Magnetococcus sp. PR-3: one gene and its partner. The protein of the gene in region 1 interacts with the protein of each later gene in a pairwise test. Links are inferred from orthologs where the notes say so. Each region holds a gene or a part of one and is shown on either strand. Other genes may lie near its edges.

What was found. The genes of interacting proteins can lie anywhere in the genome.
Region 2: the proteins of V5T57_RS10970 (region 1) and bioB interact in binary tests that used the Escherichia coli proteins (3 or more experiments, as listed by UniProt). The link is inferred for Magnetococcus sp. PR-3 from one-to-one orthologs.

The regions. Positions count from the first base shown.
Region 1 is NZ_JBAHUQ010000016.1:85,112-88,847, forward strand. Bases 350-3,344 are described here. They hold V5T57_RS10970 (class II glutamine amidotransferase), read left to right. Parts: upstream 350-1,424; coding sequence 1,425-2,264; downstream 2,265-3,344. Other genes in these bases: hypD (hydrogenase formation protein HypD), read right to left, coding at 350-1,214; V5T57_RS10975 (DUF1963 domain-containing protein), read right to left, coding at 2,280-3,344. Also shown: more of hypD, read right to left, coding at 117-349; more of V5T57_RS10975, read right to left, coding at 3,345-3,736.
Region 2 is NZ_JBAHUQ010000039.1:17,956-21,193, reverse strand. The notes cover bases 1-2,868. They hold bioB (biotin synthase BioB), read right to left. Parts: upstream 1,997-2,868; coding sequence 1,004-1,996; downstream 1-1,003. Other genes in these bases: V5T57_RS18045 (alpha/beta fold hydrolase), read right to left, coding at 2,831-2,868; bioC (malonyl-ACP O-methyltransferase BioC), read right to left, coding at 2,025-2,834; V5T57_RS18060 (hypothetical protein), read right to left, coding at 333-977; bioD (dethiobiotin synthase), read right to left, coding at 1-336. In the rest of the region: more of V5T57_RS18045, read right to left, coding at 2,869-3,238. UniProt on the Escherichia coli protein: Catalyzes the conversion of dethiobiotin (DTB) to biotin by the insertion of a sulfur atom into dethiobiotin via a radical-based mechanism.

The DNA of each region.
Region 1 (3,736 bases):
GTTTGCTCAGGGGATGGACAAAAAAAGAGGGCTCTGCACAATAATAGAAGGCCGTCATGGCCCAAAATGTCAAACATCGCTGGATCCCTAGGGCGGGATCCAGCTTTTTAGCGCACCTACACTATCTCGGGGTGCTGGCGCTCCCACATAATTCGACAAGCACCATCGACGGAAGCCATACAGGGCCCAACAGGGCTATCGGGCTGGCAATCCTGAGCATAACGCAGGCAGTCGTGGGGGGCATTTTTACCCATGACAATGGAAGCACACAGGCAGTCATGGGGCATATCGCCGCTTTCAGGCATAAAGGTCGCCAAACTTTTAAAGCGGTTTCTTACATCGCGGTTCTGCCAGGGCTCATGCAAGGCATAACCAGAGTCGGGCACTTTACCGATCCCTCGCCAATGTACACTACTTACATCAAAAACATTATTTAAGCAGGTTAAGGCGTAGGTGTTTCCCTTGGGTTTAATACGATGATGATCCTGAATATCCAACTTGGGCTTGCTCGTCGCCACCTGCCGTACAACAGCATCCAACGACGCCAAAAAACTATCGTCAGAAAAACCACTAATCGAGACAGGCACACCATATTGGGTTACGGCAAAACGCCAGCACTCAGAACCCACAATGGCGGCAACATGGCCTGGGGCAATAATGGCATTAAAGGGACGCTCACCCTGGGTGGATAACATACGATCCACAGCAGGCCAGCTTAACCGTAACGCATTTAAAATGGAGAAATTATCGGGCGCACCACTTAGAAATTGGGCGGCTAAGGGTGCCGATACGGTCTCAAAACCACTGGCAAAAAAGACCACCTCGCGATGCGGGTTCTGTTCCGCCAGCGCGACAGCCTCCTGCGGATTGGCCACCGCCACCACATCTGCACCATCATGACGTACACCATCCAACGTGGCATATCCTGCGGCACCATAGGAGATGGGAACAGATAACATATCCCCAAATGCTGCCAAAATAACCTTTTCACGTACGGCTAAGTGCATGGCTGCACGAATTTCTGCCTCTGGACAGATGCACACAGGGCAGCCAGGACCTGGCATAATACGGACAACATCGCTTAAAGCTTGGTACCAGTCACTCTCAGCCCAAAACCGGGCAAAGCCACCACACAGGTTCATAACCCGAACGGGCTCAGATAGGTTTAGCCGCTTAAGCGCTTGAAGTTTCTGCTCTATAACCGCAGGATCCATACACTTCCCCCTCATATTGTACCCACCAAAAGGAACAAACCTACTCATCTTACCCATTACCTAAAAAAAAGGGGGAAAGTTTCTCTTATGGTTCCATCTTTTTTTTTCGGTTTGTATCTCATCGCAAAAGGGTATAGACAATGGCCTTGCATACCCCATGACAAACGCTTTAGGGTATCTTTCTACACCGGAGCAGGTTGGAGCTTAGGAATGTGTGAACTGTTTGGTATGACCAGCCGATTGGCGGCAACCATAAACTTCTCGTTGGAGGAGTTTGCCCGTCATGGTGGCTTGGACGGCCCCCATAAGGATGGCTGGGGGATTGCCTTTTATGAAGACTATGACGCCCTGATCATGCGCGCGCCGGAACCAGCCTCTGAGAGTAAACTGGTTAAGTATATTGAGAAGAACTCCTTTCAGAGTGATCTTATTCTCTCGCACATTCGCAAAGCCACCCAAGGGGAGATCTGCCTTAAGAACACCCACCCTTTCCGGCGGGAACTGGGCGGACGCTTACACATTTTTGCCCATAATGGTGAGCTACAAAATATTCAGAACCACCCGGATTATCGCCTGGGCATGTTCCGCCCTATTGGCACCACAGACTCAGAGCACGCTTTTTGTCTGTTAATGGAGTGCCTGACCGAACCCTGGATGGACCCTAAAGCCCCCTCCTTAGAGCAACGCCTGGATGTTATTTTAAAGTTCGCCCGCCGTTTAGATCGCTTACACCCTGAAGTTCAAGCTAACTTTCTCTACAGCGATGGTGAATATATGTTTGCCCACGGTCATGTACGCCGTCAAGACAGTGATGGTGTTATCCGTGCGCCTGGTCTTTATACCGTCTGCCGCAGCTGCCACCCCAACGTGAGCAAACGCCCCCGCCCCATTACCGGCATTCGTATGCAAACCGCCCAGCCCGATGGCGAGATGCAGCATGCGGCCTTAATCGCCAGCGTACCATTGACCGATGAAACCTGGGAGCCCCTGGTCCGTGGTGAGGTCGTGGTGATGAAAAATGGCAAGATTATACAACGGGCCCATGCTTAAGCCCCAGATGTGTGGTTAGTGGGAAGCCATCTCTAAACGCGTGCGTGTAAAATTACGGTTTTTTAGATCGGTGGCGCGGATAAAGAGATGCAGGTTACCCACATCTCCAATCATCAAACCCAAACTACGGCTACTATCCAGCTGCAAAAGCAACACCTCATCAGCTTTTCGGGATGAGGGTTGAACATCATAGGGAACACCGAGCATTTGCTGTAAACCTCCACCGTTTGCATCGGCTGCAAAAAGTGGGGCAAGCCGATTCACAAATTGCTTGGGCACACCATATTTCTCAAAATCTTCGGCAAGATACGGCCATATATAGAGAAACAAACTCTGCAGCTCATAGGCCAAACCATTAAACGCAACCTCTGCACTAGAACAGTTAAAATGGTCTCCCATGATAAACCGCCGTTCTTCACCAAAGAGGACCCGACGCAAAGCACGCCTAAAGCGCGCCCCTTTCGTCTTACAGGGTTTTGGTGGTATCAGCTGATGCATCAATTTCTGTTGCTGTGCCCCGCTTAAATCAAAGACATTTTCTGGCAGATCCTTTTTGAGCGCATCCATCTCCGTCAACCAGTCTCTAAAGGCCTGAGCTTGGTGAGCATCCATAGCGGTAAACAGACCATGTTCGATGGTTTGGTTCATCCAATCACGCGCTTTTTCCAAATGGTTGTAGGCTAGGCAGTAGGGCCACCCCACCGTCAACTCTCCTTTGGAAAAATAGCGACTGTTGCAGTTGGGCAGCACCCGTACAAAATCTCTCCATATCTGTTGAGCCAATACACCAGCCACCCCCCACATCCAAGGAAAGCTCTCCGGCAACGGTATGGGCGGGGTCGGGGTTAGGCGTGTAGCAGCCTGCTCCTTTTTGTATTGCGCCGCATAGACCATCCAAGGCGCATACAGAGAGGTAAGGTATAAGCCCTCATCCTCAACGTTGGGCATAAAGCTCTCCAGCGCATGGGAGTGTGCGACCTTGGCCAGCGCTTGCTGTCGAGCAGGCCCATCCCCCTGATCATCTGCATGCAACAGATCGCGCACCTGCTGGTTGATCGTATGGCGCGACACATAGGCTTGGCCGACAAAAGGAGTGCGAGGAAAACGATGCATCTGGGGGATGCGCGGTTGATCATAATCACAGTAATAATGAAACAGGGAATAACTTTCACCCAACAGGGACTCCTCACCCAAAACCGGTATATTGGAGGGAGGATACCGAAGAGGATGTGTCGAAACATCCTCTTCGGTATAACAGACATGGTGGTAGCCCACTGAGTTTTCCCAAAGATCGTCTGTAGCCGCAGAGATAAACACAAAGATCGTGCCTCGTTCGGGCAGTTGCTCTATGGGAATATGCCCCCCCTGGTAGGCTATGGTTCTAGGCAGCTCTGAGCAGGTGATCTGTGCCATAAAGTGCATAGCCTGACCTTGAGTATCCACAGGCCACGGCATGGATGCAGGCAATCTGG
Region 2 (3,238 bases), on another replicon or contig:
TACCAAGACACCACCTGCCCCTTCCACCACCAAAGGGGCTGTGGTTTGGGGCCGTTGAAAATCCTCTAGCTGGATAGAAACCCCCTCTAGGGCTGCCGAAGCGTGGGGAGACATCGGTGCTTGCAAACGAAAGCGTTCAGGGTGTACACGGCTTGCAGACAGGCCAGCCAGGTGGGAGACCACATCGGTATCGGTAGCCCCTTCTAAACCTGATTGAATGGGCTTCCAATAATCAGCCTGCCACTGTTGTAATAACCAAGCACTGGCAACACTTTTACCCACATCGGTATCGGTACCAGTTACAAACACCCCAGGCATAGGAACACGATCAATCACTGTAATTTATCCCGGTACTGTTCAGCCTGATTTTCCAAACTCTGCATCCGCTTTTCAGAAACACCAAACTGTTTTCCAACACTTTGCAGAGCCTTACGTTCCATATCCGAAGGTTGGTAACTGCCATCAACCCCAGCCGATTCAGCCAACCCCATCAGCTCTCTTTTTTTATCTTCCAAATAGGCCCGGTCCATGCCTTTAAGTGCATCACGTACGCCACCATCCCGTAGGGCATCCAACAGTTCCGGGTTTTCATCCATCGCTTCACCAACGATACCCAAGGCCTCTTTACCAGCCTGAATTTTCTGCTTTAAACTACCCAGCAGACCACCCTCTTCATGGGATTCATCCCCTAAGACAATCTCAGGTCCCATAGAAAAATTCTCATCCCGAAAGACCAGTTCACGCTCAACCCCTTCCTGGTCCATATCTAGCTCCCACCCCAGATATTCCAGTAGAGGGTCCCAGCGCTCAGGCCTAAGAAAGTAGTCACTGGGAAGATCCTGAAGCGTCTGCTTTTTTTGTAGATAGGACTCTACAAAAGGCTCCCAATTCTTCTGTTTGGGTCGGGAATCGGAACAACCTGCCAATAGCACCAGGCAAAGACAAGCTGCTCCCATACGGAAAGTGGTGGATAACATGGTCTGGCTCCTGCCTAGAAGAGGTCTTAATCCTCTTCAATCTTCTCCACAAAAAAACCGGCATCTTCGACCAGTTTAACGGTCTTATCCGCCACATGACCAGATGTATTCAGATAACCTTCCGCAAATAGGGAGTTGGCTGGGTAGAGAGCCATCGACTCCAACCCCCGCAAATTGCTCTCCCGTCCACCAGCAGCACGTACCTCAGCATCAGGGTTGAAAAAACGGAACAGCGCCAATGCACGCAAACCATACTCTGGGGTTAACTGGTTGACTTCACCCAGTTGGGACCCCTCCACATGCACATAAAAATTGACCGGAATAGAGCGGGCATTCAACCCCCTTAGAGTGGAGGCAACCTCAATAATTTCCTCAGGCTTTTCACCCATACCGATAATAATACCACTGCACACCTCCAACCCAGCACTACGGGCCTGCTTCAGGGTATCTAGTCGATCCCCATAGCTGTGGGTTGTGCAGATAGAGCCGTAGTGACCATCGGCTGTATTGAGGTTGTGGTTGTAGCGGTCCAGGCCTGCCTCTTTCAGTTCACGGGCTTTATCTGCATCCAAGAACCCTGCGGAGAGACACACCTCCACTGGCCAACGAGATTTGATCTCCTTGATCAGCTTGGACATATGATCAATACGATCCGCATGGGGGTTACGCCCAGAGGAGACCATGCAGTAACGGTAGGCACCTGACTCATACGCCTTACGGGCGCCATCAAGAATCTCTTCATCACTCTTGATGGCGTATTTCTGAATAGGGGCTTTACTGTTTTTCGCTTGAACGCAGTAATTACAATCCTCAGAGCAGTAACCATTTTGCACATTATTGAGGATATGGATGCGTACCCCGCGCCCAAAATGATGAAAACGCACCCTAAAAGCAGCCTGCATCAGAGGCAACAGTTCCACACTGGGATCAGTTAAAATACGCCGTGCACTCTGTTGATCAGGTACCTGACCTGCCAAAGCAGCTGTGGCGATGGTATCGAGCCATTCACTACCGCTCATACCCGGCTCTACGCCCCGATTTTCCAAATTAGTGGATGGGTCGGTCGTCGAGACTGCGTGTGTAGAATCCGTAGAGTACATGATAGGTCACCGTAAATCCGTGTTGTCCACCCTGGGTTGCCTGCAGCATACGGCGCATCAGTGCCGCCGATACCGGACGATGATGCCCAGAGGGTTGATGCGCACCAACTTCTCGTAAAGCGCGTAAAAAGCCATGACCGGAGGCGTGGGCCACCGGAATATGATCCTCTTCTACATCCCCTTCCCCGCCTGTGGGCCACATGGCCTGTAACTGATCGGCATCGGGATAGTCAGGACGTCCAAAGGGGGCCCCATACTGGGCACATACCCCCTGCCACTCTCTGAAGGTTTCATCCCCCAGGGTAGCAAAAGCCAGCAGACCATTGGTCTTAAGCAGTGAAGTTAAGCTCTGTAAAGATCCAGGTAGATCCTGAAACCACTGCATGGCCAGACTTGAAACAACCAAGTCAAAAGGGCCACTAATCGAGCAGTGTTCTCCATCCATCACCATAAAACGGCGTTTACCTGGTAGATCTGATAGATGGGACTGACAGCGCTGAACCATCTGTGGTGCAATATCGGTAAAGATAAACTCTGCCTCTGGCCATTGACGGGCCAAGTGCCGACTTAAAAAACCGGTACCACAACCAATTTCCAGAATACGTGGATTATCAGGTAGGGGAAAATCCCCCAAACGGTCGGCCAACTCATCGGCTACATGTTGCTGTACCAACGCTTTACGATGGTAGTTTAGCGCTCGACCAAAATTTTTACCCACACGTCCATTGCGGTTGCCTTCCCCTCTGGGCAGGTTCATAACCACGACTCCAAACTGGTATTAATTGCTGCGGCCATCTGTTGGCCATGGGTCAAAGGTAGAAGATGGCTGGCCCCTTCTACCCACTGTAGCTGCTGGGGTGTAAACATCGCTTCACTCATCATAGGAGTCACAATGGCATCTTCCCGGCTGGCAATCGCCTTAAACGGTCGATCCCATTGAGCCAGTAGATCACGTCCATCCCAACGACTGATCGCCTCCAACCCCCAATCCAATTGAGGGGGGTGGGGAATGGCCATAGAGGGTAGATCCATAGGTGGCATACCGCTACGGCTACCAAAATCCTTTAAGACCTGAGCCGCATCCACCGGCAACTGTTTGCGCATACGCCCAATCACCCGTATACCAACCCCATGAGGAAAATCACGCCCCTGATGAAAACG